One region of the Gordonia sp. GONU genome, then DNA from elsewhere that is predicted to be linked to it. Evidence: riboswitches for the same ligand, from Rfam matches in the RefSeq annotation. Region 1 holds a riboswitch; the other holds the start of a gene.
What was found. Region 1 has a riboswitch for thiamine pyrophosphate ahead of thiC (phosphomethylpyrimidine synthase ThiC). Riboswitches for the same ligand answer to the same signal wherever they lie in the genome.
Positions count from the first base shown of each region.

Region 2: another riboswitch for thiamine pyrophosphate. It lies ahead of thiO (glycine oxidase ThiO); the one in region 1 lies ahead of thiC (phosphomethylpyrimidine synthase ThiC).

Region 1 is NZ_JANRHB010000016.1:65,649-72,903, forward strand. It holds gene NWF34_RS15525 (salicylate synthase) at 1-1,240, opposite strand, end outside; gene NWF34_RS15530 ((2,3-dihydroxybenzoyl)adenylate synthase) at 1,390-3,048, shown strand; gene NWF34_RS15535 (GNAT family N-acetyltransferase) at 3,155-3,502, opposite strand; TPP riboswitch at 3,686-3,800, shown strand; gene thiC (phosphomethylpyrimidine synthase ThiC) at 3,791-5,482, shown strand; gene thiD (bifunctional hydroxymethylpyrimidine kinase/phosphomethylpyrimidine kinase) at 5,560-6,360, shown strand; gene NWF34_RS15550 (ABC transporter family substrate-binding protein) at 6,397-7,255, opposite strand, start outside.
Region 2 is NZ_JANRHB010000044.1:22,655-29,909, reverse strand. It holds gene NWF34_RS23495 (LuxR C-terminal-related transcriptional regulator) at 1-446, opposite strand, end outside; gene NWF34_RS23490 (ABC transporter permease) at 576-1,334, opposite strand; gene NWF34_RS23485 (ABC transporter ATP-binding protein) at 1,331-2,299, opposite strand; gene NWF34_RS23480 (thiazole synthase) at 2,364-3,185, opposite strand; gene thiS (sulfur carrier protein ThiS) at 3,178-3,378, opposite strand; gene thiO (glycine oxidase ThiO) at 3,381-4,457, opposite strand; TPP riboswitch at 4,451-4,560, opposite strand; gene thiE (thiamine phosphate synthase) at 4,608-5,309, shown strand; gene NWF34_RS23460 (hypothetical protein) at 5,749-6,126, shown strand; gene NWF34_RS23455 (NUDIX hydrolase) at 6,191-6,673, opposite strand; gene NWF34_RS23450 (hypothetical protein) at 7,057-7,255, shown strand, end outside.

The DNA.
Region 1 (7,255 bases):
GCCACGCTTTGCCCCCGGTCGCGAAGACGGTGCGCAGCGCGAGGGTCGCCTCGAGCTCCCCCGACGACGACGCGACGAGTATCGCACCGGAATACGGGCCGCGACGCCGGGACTCGAGCCGGTCGATGGCCTCGACGGCCGGGGTCTTCGGAACTCCCGAAGCGGTGATCGATGGGAAAACGACTTCGAGTGCGCGCCAAGGTGTTTCACCGTCAGCGAGAGTGCCCTTCACGGTGGAGGCCAGGTGCTGGACGCTGCCCCGCTCACGCACCTCCATGAACTCGCTCACCGCAGTCGTGCTCGCGGCCGAGATCGACGCGATCTCGTCGAAGCAGGCACGAACCGACATCGCGTGCTCGGCGACCTCTTTGGCGTCACCCAGAAGCTCGGCGCGGGCGGCGGCATCACGCTCGGTCGAGATTCCGAAAGCCCTCGTACCCGCGAGAGGTTCGGTCACCACCGTCCGGTCGCCGTGCACCGCGACCACGAGCTCGGGACTGAATCCGGCGGCCGCGAGATCACCGAGCGACAGCAGATACGAACGCGCCGGGGTGTTGTCCGCGCGACCCCGCGCGTAGGTGGCGGGGATGTCGACCGGGAACGGGATGTCGACGACGCGGGAGAGGATGACCTTCTGATAGCGCCCGGCGGCGATCTCGGCGACGGCGGTGGCGACGCGATTGCGGTAGTCCTCCGAGTCGACTCGCACATCGACCGGGCGCGACTCGCCGGGAGGGCTTGCCGTGAGGGCGATCTCGAGGAGACGACGTGCTCGTTCGGAATCGGCGGTGCCGGTGTCCACGCCATCCGCGTCGACGAAGGCCTCGAACTCGGGGACGATCAGATGGGCGAGGACCGTGTCGTCGGGAACACGGTCGAGGATGCCGTGGTACGGCGCGCAGAAGTCGAAACCGACCCAGCCGTAGAGACGCCAGTCGGCGATCGACAGGGATTCCGTCGCCGCGGCGAGAGCATCAGCCGGGTCGCCGTGCCACGCAGTGGTCGTCCGGCGCCCCCGGTCGTCGACGATGACCTCGCCGCGCGTGACGACCACACGCGCACGGACGCCCGCGGCGAAGGTCCAGCGACGGTTGCGCTCATAGACGACGTGGTCGCCGAACTCGCCCGAGCCCGCCCAGGCCGCCGAGATCTCGGCGGCGGCGGAGTCGCTGACCGGCGTCGCCGGCCCGGGCCCCGCAGCGTCGAGCGTCGGGGTTCGCGAATCGGTCGTCAGCGACATGTCCTTGTCCTCCGGTCGTGGGCGGCAGCGCCAGTGATCTTAGAGATATTAGGACAGCCTAAGCAAACAACTCTACGATCGATGGCGTGGCTCACATCAGCGACCGATCGGTAAGGTTACCCTATCCTGCCTGTGTTTGAATGGGTCCCATGCAGACGCATCTGGACCGAGTGACCGACCTGCTCGACGGTTTCACCCCGTACGCCGACGTCCAGGCCGAGCGCTACCGGGACGCCGGACTGTTCCGCGGCCTCCCGCTGTTCGCGAGCTTCGACGCCAGTGCCGATCGCATCCCCGAGGCGCCGGCCGTCACCGATGCGTCGACCGACGGACCGCGGACGCTCAGCTACTCCGACCTGCGTGCCGCCTCGCTGCGTCGTGCGGCAGGTTTCGTCGAAGCCGGACTCCGGCCCGGACAACGCGTCGTCCTGCAGCAGAACAACTCCCTCGACTTCGTCGTGAACCTGTTCGGTCTGCTCCGCGCGGGCATCGCCCCGGTGATGACCCTGCCCGCCCACCGGATCACCGAGATCGCCCACCTCGCGGCCGGCGCCGGGGCCGTCGCCTACATCGGCGAGGACGGACGGCGCGGCTTCGACTTCCGGGATCTCGCCACCGAGCTGCAATCCCGCGTCCCGGACGTCGAGCACGTCTTCATCTCCGGCGATCCCGGTCCGTTCAGGGCCGCACCGGATACGGACCCCGCGGCGGTCGACCTCCCGTCCCCGCCGGATCCCGGTCTCCCGGCGCTGTTCCTGGTCTCGGGCGGCACCACCGGTCTGCCCAAACTGATCGCGCGCACCCACGACGACTACGACCTCAATGCGCGACTGTCGAGCGACGTCGCGAACCTGACGGCCGACGACACGTACCTGGTCGCGCTGCCCGCGGCCCACAACTTCCCCCTGTGCTGCCCGGGCATCCTCGGCGTCCTCGGCGTCGGCGGCCACGTCGTCTTCACCGACAACCCCAGCCCCGACCACACCTTCGACCTCATCGAACGCCACCGCGTCACGGTGACCGCGCTGGTCCCCGCCCTCGCGCAGCTGTGGTGCGCGGCGACCGAGTGGGAACCCGCGGACATCAGCTCCCTGCGACTCCTCCAGGTCGGCGGCGCCAAGCTGGCCCACCCCGACGCCGTCGCGCTCGACGAGGCGCTCGGCGACGTGGTCCAGCAGGTGTTCGGCATGGCCGAGGGGCTCATCTGCTACACCCGGCCGGACGAACCGCGCGATCTCGTCCACGAGGTGCAGGGTTCACCGATGTCCGAGTTCGACGAGGTGCGCGTCGTCGACGAGCAGGGCGCCGACGTTCCCGACGGCGAAGAGGGCGAACTGCTGGTGCGCGGCCCGTACACGATCCGCGGGTACTACCGGGCCGACGCCCACAACGAGAAGTCCTTCACCCCCGACGGCTTCTACCGATCGGGGGACAAGGTGACCCGACTGCCCTCCGGACACCTGTCGGTGACCGGCCGCATCAAGGACACCGTCGTCCGGGCCGGCGAGAACGTCGCTGCCGACGACGTCGAGGAGAACCTGCTCGCACACCCGTCGGTGCGACAGGTCGCGGTGGTCGGACTGCCCGACGATGCGCTCGGTGAGAAGATCTGCGCCGCGGTCGTGCTCTCCCACGACCATCCGCCGGCCCAGCCGCTCGAACTGGCCACGCTCCGCACGTTCCTCGCCGACCGCGGCCTCGCGTCGTTCAAGCTCCCCGACGTGGTCCGCATCGTGCGGTCCCTGCCCGTCACCGCCGTCGGCAAGATCGACAAGAAGGTCCTGCGTACGACGCTGCTGGCGGGATGAGCCGGTTGAGCCGCCCGTCCCGCTGGTTGAGCCGCCCTTCCCGCTGGTTGAGCCGCCCTTCCCGCTGGTTGAGCCGCCCTTCCCGCTGGTTGAGCCTGTCGAAACCTCACACGGGCGCGAGCTCCACGATTCCCGGGTGATGGTCGAGGTAGTCCTTGGTGAACGAACACACCGGCCGGATCCGCGCGTTGTGTTCACGGGCGAAATGGATGACCGTCCGGGTGAGACGCGTCGCAAGCCCGTGGCCGGTGTACTCGTCGTAGAGCACGGTGTGCAGAACGGTGATGGTCGTCTGGCCGTCGACGGTCTCCATCGAATAGCCGAGTACGCCGACGAGATCGCCCGCAACCCAGAGTTCGAACCGTTCGCGGTCGGGATTGTGCACCACCTGAGCGATCTGCTGCAGGATGGACCTCGCCGATTGCGGCGGTCGATGCCGGTTCTTGCGTAGCACCTACACCTCCTCATGTCGTCACCGTCTGCGGGTCACCGGCATCACGCCACTTCTTGACGTTCGGCCCCCTGTGACTAGGGTCACACCCTACCTTACGGATCCGTAACTGCTGAGAAAGGGTCTCGATCTGCCTGGCATCGGGTGGCTGCTCCGCGGACGTTGTATGGTGGCGAGCGCAACACAACTACACACCGCGGGGGCTCTCACGATGACCGAGGGCTGAGATGGCGACGGGCGGTCGCCGACCGCTCGAACCTGTCCGGGTAATGCCGGCGTAGGGAGACCATCATGGGCACACGTGTATCCACCACACCCACCACTGCAACCTTCGAAGACGGCGGACTGACCACGGGACCGATCGAGGGCAGTTCCAAGCACTACCTCGCCGTCGATCATCTCCGCGTACCGCAGCGTCGGATCCACCTCACCAACGGCGAACACCTCGACGTCTACGACACCTCGGGTCCGTACACGGACACCGAAACCGAGATCGATGTGGAGCGCGGACTGCCGAAGACCCGCGACTCGTGGCACCGCCCGGAACCGATCGACGGCGCGAGCACCCAGCTCGCGTGGGCACGAGCGGGGATCATCACCGACGAGATGCGGTTCATCGCCGCGCGTGAGGGCGTCGACGCCGAACTCGTCCGCTCCGAGGTGGCCATCGGTCGCGCGGTGATCCCGGCCAACCATCGTCACCCCGAATCGGAGCCGATGATCATCGGCAAGCGGTTCGCGGTGAAAATCAATGCGAACATCGGGAATTCGGCGGTGCGCAGCTCGATCGCCGACGAGGTCGAGAAGATGGTGTGGGCCACGCGTTGGGGCGCCGACACGATCATGGACCTCTCGACCGGCGCCGACATCCACACCACGCGCGAGTGGATCCTGCGCAACTCCCCCGTACCGGTCGGCACCGTGCCCATCTATCAGGCACTCGAGAAGGTGAACGGCGATCCGGTCGCCTTGACGTGGGAGATCTACCGCGACACCGTGATCGAGCAGGCAGAGCAGGGCGTCGACTACATGACGGTGCACGCCGGGGTCCTGCTCCGCTACGTGCCGCTGACCGCCCGGCGGGTCACCGGAATCGTCTCCCGAGGCGGTTCGATCATGGCCGCCTGGTGTCTGGCTCACCACGAGGAGTCGTTCCTGTACACGCACTTCGACGAACTGTGCGAGATCTTCCGCCGCTACGACATCACCTTCTCCCTCGGCGACGGACTACGGCCGGGGTCGATCGCGGACGCCAACGACGAAGCCCAGTTCGCCGAACTGCGCACCCTCGGCGAACTCACCACCATCGCCAAATCCCATGGCGTGCAGGTGATGATCGAGGGACCCGGACACATCCCGATGCACAAGATCGCCGAGAACGTGCGCCTGGAGGAAGAACTCTGCGAAGAGGCACCCTTCTACACACTGGGTCCCCTGGCCACCGACATCGCACCCGCCTACGACCACATCACCTCCGCGATCGGTGCGGCGATGATCGCCCAGGCGGGAACGGCGATGCTCTGTTACGTGACGCCCAAGGAGCATCTCGGGCTGCCCGACCGCGACGACGTGAAGGTCGGCGTCATCACGTACAAGATCGCGGCCCACTCCGCAGACCTCGCGAAGGGGCATCCCCGGGCACAGGAACGTGACGACGCATTGAGCAAGGCGCGCTTCGAGTTCCGCTGGATCGACCAGTTCAACCTCGCCCTCGACCCGGACACCGCCCGCGAGTACCACGACGAGACCCTGCCGGCCGAACCCGCGAAGACAGCTCACTTCTGCTCGATGTGTGGTCCCAAGTTCTGCTCGATGCGGATCTCCGCCGACGTGCGCGCCTACGCGGAGGAGAACAACCTGGTGACCGCCGAGGACATCGACCGCAAGATCGCCGAGGGCATGGCCGCGAAGTCGGCCGAGTTCGCCGAGGGCGGCAACCGCGTGTACCTGCCCCTCGAGGCCAGTCGAGGCGGTTCCGCGTGACCGGCCAGCCACCGCAAGGCCACGGGTACCTCGAATTGCTGCCCGTCGCGGCGCCGGGTGAGACGCCGGTCCGCGTGATGACCATCGCCGGATCGGATTCCGGTGGCGGCGCCGGCATCCAGGCCGACATGCGCACCTTCGCGCTGCTCGGCCTGCACGGTTGCGTCGCGGTGACCGCGGTGACCGTGCAGAATTCACTGGGCGTCAGCGGCTTTCAGGAGATCGCACCGGAGACCGTGGCCGCCCAGATCCGCACGGTCGCCGACGACATCGGGATCGGCGCCGCCAAGACCGGCATGCTGGCGTCGGCGCCGATCATCGACGCGGTCGTCGCCCAGTGCACAGACAGCGGTATCGGTCGCGACACGTCGACACCGCTCGTCGTCGACCCGGTATGTGCTTCGATGCACGGGAACCAGCTACTCGCGGATTCCGCCCTGGACACTCTGCGCGACAAGCTGTTCCCTCTCGCGACGGTGGTGACCCCGAACCTCGACGAGGTCCGGCTCATCACCGGGGTCGACGTCGTCGACACCGATTCCCAGCGTGATGCGGCAAAAGCATTGTTCGATCTCGGGCCCGCCTGGGCCCTGGTCAAGGGTGGACACCTGCGCTCCAGCGACCACTCCCCCGACCTGCTCTACGACGGTGCGGAGTTCATCGAGCTCAACCACGAGCGCATCGACACGACCCACGACCACGGGGCCGGCGACACCCTCGCCGCCGCGATCACCTGCGCTCTGGCACACGGGTACTCGGTGCCCGACGCCGTCGCGTTCGCGAAGGAGTGGGTCACCCGCGGACTCGCCGCAGCTTATCCGCTCGGCGCCGGCCACGGCCCGGTGAACCCGCTGTGGCGGGTGGGCCCCAACCGCTGAAGCGTCGCCCGCCACCGTCGAGGTCGATGGGCGACCCTACTTCTCCCAGCCGATGTCCTCGATCGGACCGACGTAGAACTGCCCCGCACCGTAATTGGCGAGATCTTCTTTCACCGCGACCATCGCCGGACCGTTGAAGAGCGGGAGGTTCGAGTACTGGGCGAATGCCTCGCGCTCGACCTTGTTCCCGGCCGCGATCTGGGCCATCGGGTCGCCGATCCGTGTCATCGCCCTGATCTGTGCATCGAGTTGGGGAGTGCCGGCCCCCGCGGGGTTGAACTGCGAGTCGCTGCACCACACCTGGCAGAAGTAGGCCATGCCGAACGGATCGCTCGAGGAGAAGCCCATCATGAACAGGTCGAACTCCTTGTTCACCACGACGGCGGAGAAGTCCGACGAGGGACGTTGTTGCACCACGAGATCGACGCCGACCTTGCCCAGGATCGCCTGGAGCGCCCGTGACAGGTTGGCGCCGGTTGCGTCGTCGCCGACGTTGGGCAACACCAGCGACAGCCGTTTGCCGTTCTTCTCGCGGATGCCGTTCCCGCCCTCACGCCACCCGGCTTCCTCCAGCAGCGCCGCCGCCTTGCCCGGGTCGTAGGACACCACCCCCGCGAGGTTGTCCTCATACCCCGGCTGGAAGGGGTACAGCGACAGCGAACCGGGGAGTTCCTCGGTGTAGTTCAAACCGGTGAACCGGATGCGCGCCAGGGTCTGCCGGTCGATCGCGGCGAACACCGCCTCTCGGACGACGCGGTCGGACAATATCGGCGCATCGAGATTCAGTACGAGCAGCGCCTGCTGCGGCGACGCAGCGGTCCGGATGTCGATGCCGTTCATCGTGAGCACCCGCGCACGCGCGTCCTTGGCCGCCACGCCGGTCGCGTCGATCTCG
Region 2 (7,255 bases), on a different contig from region 1:
TTCCACAGCGACGTCACGGCATCGGGCACCGCTTCACCGCTACGGACGGTCGCCACGATGTGCACCGCCCGATCGATCGCGAGCTGGTGCAGCAAGGTCGCGGACAACTCGTCGAGCAGGTGCGCATCGTCGACACCGATGACGACGTCACCGTCGGCGAGCAGCGACTCCCGGGCTGCCGCCAGATAGCTGACCGGATCGCTCGACGTCGCCGGTCCGACGAGATGGGCGAAGACCCCCAGCGGAATCGATCGCGCCGACTCCGTCCCGGCCACCCACCGCACGCCGGTCGGCAGTTCGGCGGTGACATGCCGGGCGAGGGTGGTCTTGCCCACCCCCGAATCGCCGGTGAGCACGACTCCGCATCCGCTCGTCTTCCCACTGAGCGCAGCGAGGATCGTGCGGAATTCGCGCTCTCGCTCGACCAGCGGCCACGTGGTGGACATGACAGGGGATTTTAGTCCGCACCGGAGCTCCGCGTGCTCTGACGAATCGTCATGGATATGTCAGCAGGACACGCAATGCCATGTTCCCGCCGCGCTGGTGGCGGACGGTGGGGCCGTCAAGTCCGCGAATCACGCATCCCGGGCATCGGTCACGATGATCGCGATCAACAAGAGGATCACGGTGAACGCGGCGAAGTACACCAGCGAGCCAAGGGCATTCCAGTGAAAGGTGTCGTTCCCACCGGACAGGAAGTTCCACCCGTTGAGGAAGGGCAGGAACGGCGTGATGTTCTCACCGATGCGCGGGAGCACCGAGAGGATGCGTTCGAACGCGAACATCCAGCCCAACACGATGGCCACCGCGCCGGCGGAATGCCGCACCAGCGCACCCACCGCGAGCCCGATCAGCGCACACAGCATCGCGAACACCGGCGTGCCCCAGAGCTGTCGTACGGTGTCCGGCCCACCGAGCGCGATGCCGTTGCCGGTGAGCGCCTGCCCCAGGACCACCCCGAGGAGACCCACGACCGCTGCCACCACGAAGGTGAGACCGCCGAACACGACGGTCTTCGCGAGAATCACCAGCGGCCGTCGGGGGGTCGCGGCGAAAGTCGTTCGGATGGTGCCGAACCGGTATTCGGTGGTGACACCGAGGACGGCCATGATCGCGAAGATCGCCACGCCGAACTGGTTCACGCCGACCAGATAGTCGATGGTCCGGGTGTCGACCGACGCGGGGTCGGCATAACCACCGGACAGCAGCCAACCGAGCAGCACCGCAACGCCGATGCCGAACACGACCACCATCGCCAGGCACCAGTACGGGGACCGGGTGCTCGTCAGTTTGATGCGTTCGGCGTCGATCGCCGCAAGCGCCGGGCCGATCATCGCCGACCCCCTTCCGAAGTGGGAGAACCGGATTCGACGGGCAGGAAACCGTCGCCCCCGTGATAGTCGACGGCGTGTGCGGTCATCGACATGAACACCTCCTCCAGCGAGGCCGACTCGGCGGCGAGTTCGTGCAGCGTCACACCGGTCGCGGCCGCGATGTCACCGACCCGGTCGGTCGTCGTGTCGGGCACCCGCATCACCGGCCGCCCCTGGGCGTCGGGCGCGCCTGGTGCCGGCGCGAGTCCGGCCTCCACCAAGGCGGTGTGCAACTTCTCGAGTTCGGGTCCGCGCACCCGCACCGACTGCCGTGCCCTTCCGGTGAACTCGCCGACCGAACAGTCGGCGATCAGTCGCCCACGCCCGATGACCACGAGATGGTCTGCGGTGAGCGACATCTCGGTCAGCAGATGGCTGGAGACGAGTACGGTGCGTCCTTCGGCGGCCAACTGCCGCATGAACCCGCGTATCCAGACGATGCCCTCGGGATCGAGCCCGTTGACCGGTTCGTCGAACAGCAGGGTGTGCGGGTCGCCCAGGAGCGCACCGGCCAGGCCGAGCCGCTGCGACATGCCGAGTGAGAATCCGCCGGCCCGTTTGCGGGCCACCGACGTCAGTCCGACCGTCTCGAGCACCTCGTCCACCCGGGACACCGGAATCCGGTTGCTCGCCGCGAGCCACCGCAGATGTGACCGCGCGGTGCGGTTGGGGTGAACCCAGTGTGCGTCGAGCAACGCACCGACCTGACGGAGCGGATGGTCGAGGTCGCGGTACTGCACGCCGTTGATGGTCGCGGTCCCCGAAGTGGGGCGGTCGAGACCCAGCATCATGCGCATCGTCGTCGACTTACCCGCGCCGTTGGGCCCCAGAAAGCCGGTGACCCGTCCCGGGTTCACCTCGAACGTGAGATCGTCGACCGCGCGCTGACTCCCGAAGTCCTTGGTCAGATTCGTTACCCGCAACACGACACGACCATAGCCGCCCGCTCTTCGAGCGGGATGGCTCCTCTCGCCGAGAACTCGATTCGGGTCACGCGTGATCAGGCATCGGTGACGACGCCTGCGCCCAGAACCTCTTCGGAATCCGCCCCGCCCGCGCCGCGAGGCGGCCCGCGATCACCGCATGCCGCATCGCCGAGGCCATCCGCTCGGGATTCTCCGCACGTGTGACCGCGGTCGCGAGAAGCACCCCGTCGCAACCGAGTTCCATGGCGAGGGCCGCATCGCTGGCGGTGCCGATACCCGCGTCGAGGATGACCGGGAGCGGGTCGTCGGAGGCGGTCGCACAGTGGTCGACGATCATCTCGATGTTGTGCGGGTTGAGGATTCCCAGTCCGGTGCCGATCGGCGAACCGAGCGGCATCACCGCGGCGACACCGAGGTCGGCGAGTCGCGCGGCGAGAACCGGGTCGTCGTTGGTGTAGGCGAGCACCACGAAGCCGTCGGCCACCAACGAGGCCGCGGCGTCGACGAGTTCGACGGCATCCGGCATCAGGGTGCGCTCGTCGGCCACCACCTCGAGTTTCACCCAGTTCGTCTCGAACGCCTCCCGGGCCAGCTGCGCGGTGAGCACCGCTTCGGCGGTGGTGTGGCAGCCGGCGGTGTTGGGCAGGACCGCGATGCCGAGACGGCGCAGCAGGTCGAAGACACCGGTCCCGGACGCGGCGTCGACGCGACGCACCGCCACGGTCGTGAGTTCGGTTCCCGACGCCACGAGGGCCCGCTCCAGGCTCGCGAGGTTTGTCGCGCCACCGGTTCCGGTGATCAGACGAGAAGAGAACTCGCGCCCGCCGATCCGGAGCGGGTCGGCGTCGGAACCGCCGGCGACGTCGACGACCTCGGACTCAGCCACCCTGCACCGCTGTCACGATCTCGACGACCGCGCCCGTGGTCATCGTGTGCTGCGACCACTGTCCGCGCGGGACGACCGCACCGTCGACGGCCACCGCGATCCCCCGGTCCGGCAGGCCGAGGCGGGCGACGACTTCCCCCACCGACACGTCGTCGCCGACGTCGAGGTTCTCTCCGTTCACGGTGATGGTCACGGTCATGCTCCTTCCAGAATTCCCAGCACGTTGTCCGCAGTGCCCGGCGCGAGGACGATGCCGTTGCGGCCGTGCCCGGTCACGACCACCGTGCGGTCGTCGACCCGCTTCACGATCGGTAACCCGTCGGCGGTGCAGGGCCTCAGTCCGGCACCCGCCTCCACCAGGTCGTAGGTGCGCAGACCCGGCATGACCTCGATGGCGTCGGCGAGCAGATCGGCGACACCACCCGCCTGCGGGGTGCGGTCACCGAAGCCCCCGGCCTCGTATTGCGTTGCGCCGACCACGATCCCGTCCTCGCGCGGCACCAGGTACACCGCTCGGCCGTGGAGCCGGGCACGGACCACATGCCCGGGCGGCGGCACCGACCACCGCGTCCGACGCAGTCTCAGGATCTCCCCTTTCGCCGCGTGGAGCGGCACGTCGGGAAGCAGTTCCACCGTGCCGAGTCCGGCGGCGACAAGGATCTGGTCCCGCGGGCCGGCATGTTCGTGGACGTCGGCCAGGCTGCCCACCCGCGCCTCGGTGAACCGCACCCCCGCGGCGGCCCCTACGCTGCGCAGAGTCGCCAGCAGACGACGGTTGTCGATCGACCACTCGCCGACCGCCCGGTAGCCACCGACGAGCCGCGAACTCAACGACGGCTCCAGCGAACGGATCTCGCGACCCGTGACCGTGCTGAGCGTGGCGTCGGTCCGCGGTTGTTCGGCCCAGACGAAGTCCGCGAGATGCTGCAGGTACTCGGCGTCGGCGGCGGACGCGGCGACGAACAGGGAATCGGTGGCCGTGACGATCGCGGGGTCGCCGAGCCGCTTCACCAGCGTCGGCCAGCGCCGCACCGACTGCACCGACATCGCGAGCGCCGCTTCTTCACCCGGATGCCCCTCGCCGAGCGAACCGAGCATGCCGCCCGCCACCCACGACGCCCGCTCCTCGTGCCCGGCGTCGACGACGCGGACCTGCCAGCCCGCATCGGCGGCAGCGAGCGCACAGGTCAGACCGATCACGCCACCGCCGACGACGGTCAGCGCACGCTCGGGCTGCTCCGGGTGGGGTTGTTCCTCGACAACATGGCTCACGCCAGATCACCTTCCTTCGCCGGAATGACCCGGATCAGGTTCGACGGTCAGCGGAGGGTCCGCACTCTCAGCCCGGCCGGTCCGGGCTCCCGTGTGTTCTCGCGGTCCACCCTACGCCCGGCCCGCACCGGCGCGGCTAGCCTGGTCGCCGTGACGACTGCCCCCGAATCGCGTGCTCGCGAACTGCGCCGCCGCCTGGACTCCGCCCGGCTCTACCTGTGCACCGACGCGCGGCGTGAACGCGGCGACCTGCTCGAGGTCGTGAACGCCGCCCTCGCCGGCGGCGTCGACATCGTGCAGCTTCGCGACAAGGGGTCACCCGGGGAGAAGAAGTTCGGCACTCTCGAAGCCCGCGAGGAGCTCGAGATCCTCGCCGCGATGCGGGACGTCGTCGACGCCCACGGCGCATTGCTCGCGGTCAACGACCGCGCGGACATCGCCGCACTGTCGGGCGCCGACGTCCTCCATGTCGGACAGGGTGACCTGCCGCCACGGGTCGCGCGCCGGATCGTCGGCCCCGACACGATCGTCGGTGCATCCACCCACGACCCCGGGCAAGCTGCAGCAGCGGCCGCCGACCCCGACGTCGACTACTTCTGCGTCGGCCCGTGCTGGACCACCCCCACCAAACCGGGTCGGACCGCCGCCGGGCTCGATCTGGTGTCGACGACCGCCGCGGCGATGTCCGAACCCGGGACTCCGGACAAGCCGTGGTTCGCGATCGGCGGCATCGATGCCCCGCGGGTGCCGGAGGTGGCCGCCGCCGGAGCGCGCCGCATCGTCGTGGTCCGGGCGATCACGGCCGCCGCCGACCCTGCTGCGGCGGCCGCGGAACTCCTCGCACGGCTGTAGCGCCCGGGTCCGGAAATCCGCTCCGGTAAAGCGCCCTCCGGGGCGGCTCCACGTGCATATCGTCACCGGTCACGCTCTGGAGGGCGTGTTCCAGGGGTCGATTTCAGGGGCGGATTACCGGGGCAGATCTCAGCGGTGGAATCCATTTGCCGCACTCGCCACAGAGGTCTAGGCTGGACCGATCATGATGTGCATCAAGCGCGCGCTCGTAACCCGCCGCAGCGGGGTCTGATTCTGACCGACCCCCCGCTGCGGGTCGGTTGCGCGCTCTTGTCGGTCACCTGTTCTTCGACCGAAATCGGCTTTCGAGATGCATCCTCTTCATCTGCCTCACCCATCCTTCTCACGACACGGACACGCGACCGCGCCGTCGGCCGACCCCATCACCGAACACTTCGGCCGTCCGCTGCCCGCGGGTATGCGCGAGGAGGTCATCGGGATGAGCTGGCAACGATTCACCGACGAATATTCGAGCGGCGGCACCATCCGGCTCGGATCGTGGTCGGTCGCACCGGCCCGTCAGGACCTCGTCGAATGCCGCGCGACCATCGCGATCGCCGATCGCATCATGTCGTGCAGCGCCGTCGCCGCCGGACCGCTCGGCGCGATGACCTCGATCCTCTACGACCTCGGCGCGCCGGTTCAGATCCTGCGGCTGCACCAGCGCGAACTCGACGGTTCGATCGCCACCTTCCTGCTGTGTGAGAACAACGGCAGGCAGGTGTGGGCCTTCGGCGAGGGCAGCACCGGGGACGAGGCGAACATCGCGGCACTGATCTCCGGCGCGAACCGGCTGCTCGGACCCGCGGCGGCGTGAAGCCCGACGTCGTGAGGCCCGACGCTGTGAAGTTCGGCTTCGTGAAGTTCGACGGGCCGAACCGCTATCCCTGCGGATCGAGCGCCGCGATCCGTTCGCGCAGCGTGGGCCAGGCCAGACCGAACGCCGGGTGCAGCGGGAGCTGATCGACGTGCCTCTCCTCCACCCAGCGCAGTTCCGTCGACTCGAAGTTGGCGACCGTGCGCACCGGCTCGTCTGTCTCGGCGATGACCGTCGTGTAGGTCCAGCCGCCGGGTGATTCGTGGGTGATGACGGCGGCGACGACCCGAAGGTCCTCGCCGTTGATGCCGGCTTCTTCCTCGGCTTCCCGAATCGCGGTGTCGATGGCGCCCTCGTGCGAGTCCCGGGCGCCGCCGGGCAGCGCCCAGGTACCACCCTGATGGGACCACGCGGCGCGATGCTGGAGCAGAACGCCCGTCACGCCGTCGGCCAACGGCGCCCGGAGCAGCAGACCTGCTGCGCCGTGAACACCCCAATACCGTGAACCGTCGGGATCGATCACCCAGCCGTCGCCGTCTCCGCGCACCACGCCTCCTTGCAGACCCGACGAGGGGATCGCCGGGGTTCCTCCACCGTAAGTGAGACACGCCCGACCTGCCAGGGCGATGGCGATCCATCCGTTGGATCAGTGAAACGAATCCGCGTACCGCGGTGAAACCGATCCGCGTGCCGGGGCGAGCGGGTCCACGCGGCGAAGAACTCCACCCCGCAACCCCGAGGCCTCCGGGGTGGCGACCGCGTTGAACGGAGGAACCCACCGAAGATGGCATAGGCTGAAACACGCACGACCCGGTGAGCGATGACCCCGTTGAGTCATTTCTTCAGACAGGTCGCGGGAGCCGGAACGGGGGCCGGCGACCGAGCGGCCACACCGGAGACGATCCAGCGTTCGAGAAGGGGATCAGCTAGGTGACCGGCGATGCGTCCTCCGTGCGGACGGCACTCACCCGTGGCGGTCGCACGTTCCGTCCCGCCCAGTCATCGCCGCCGATCCGCCAGGTCCTCGCCGATCGTCGTGAGCTCGTCGCGACCGCCCGCGAACGTGCGCAGTCACCGTTCCAGACGCTCCGGCACTATTCGGGCACCACACCGGGCAAGCTGATCATCA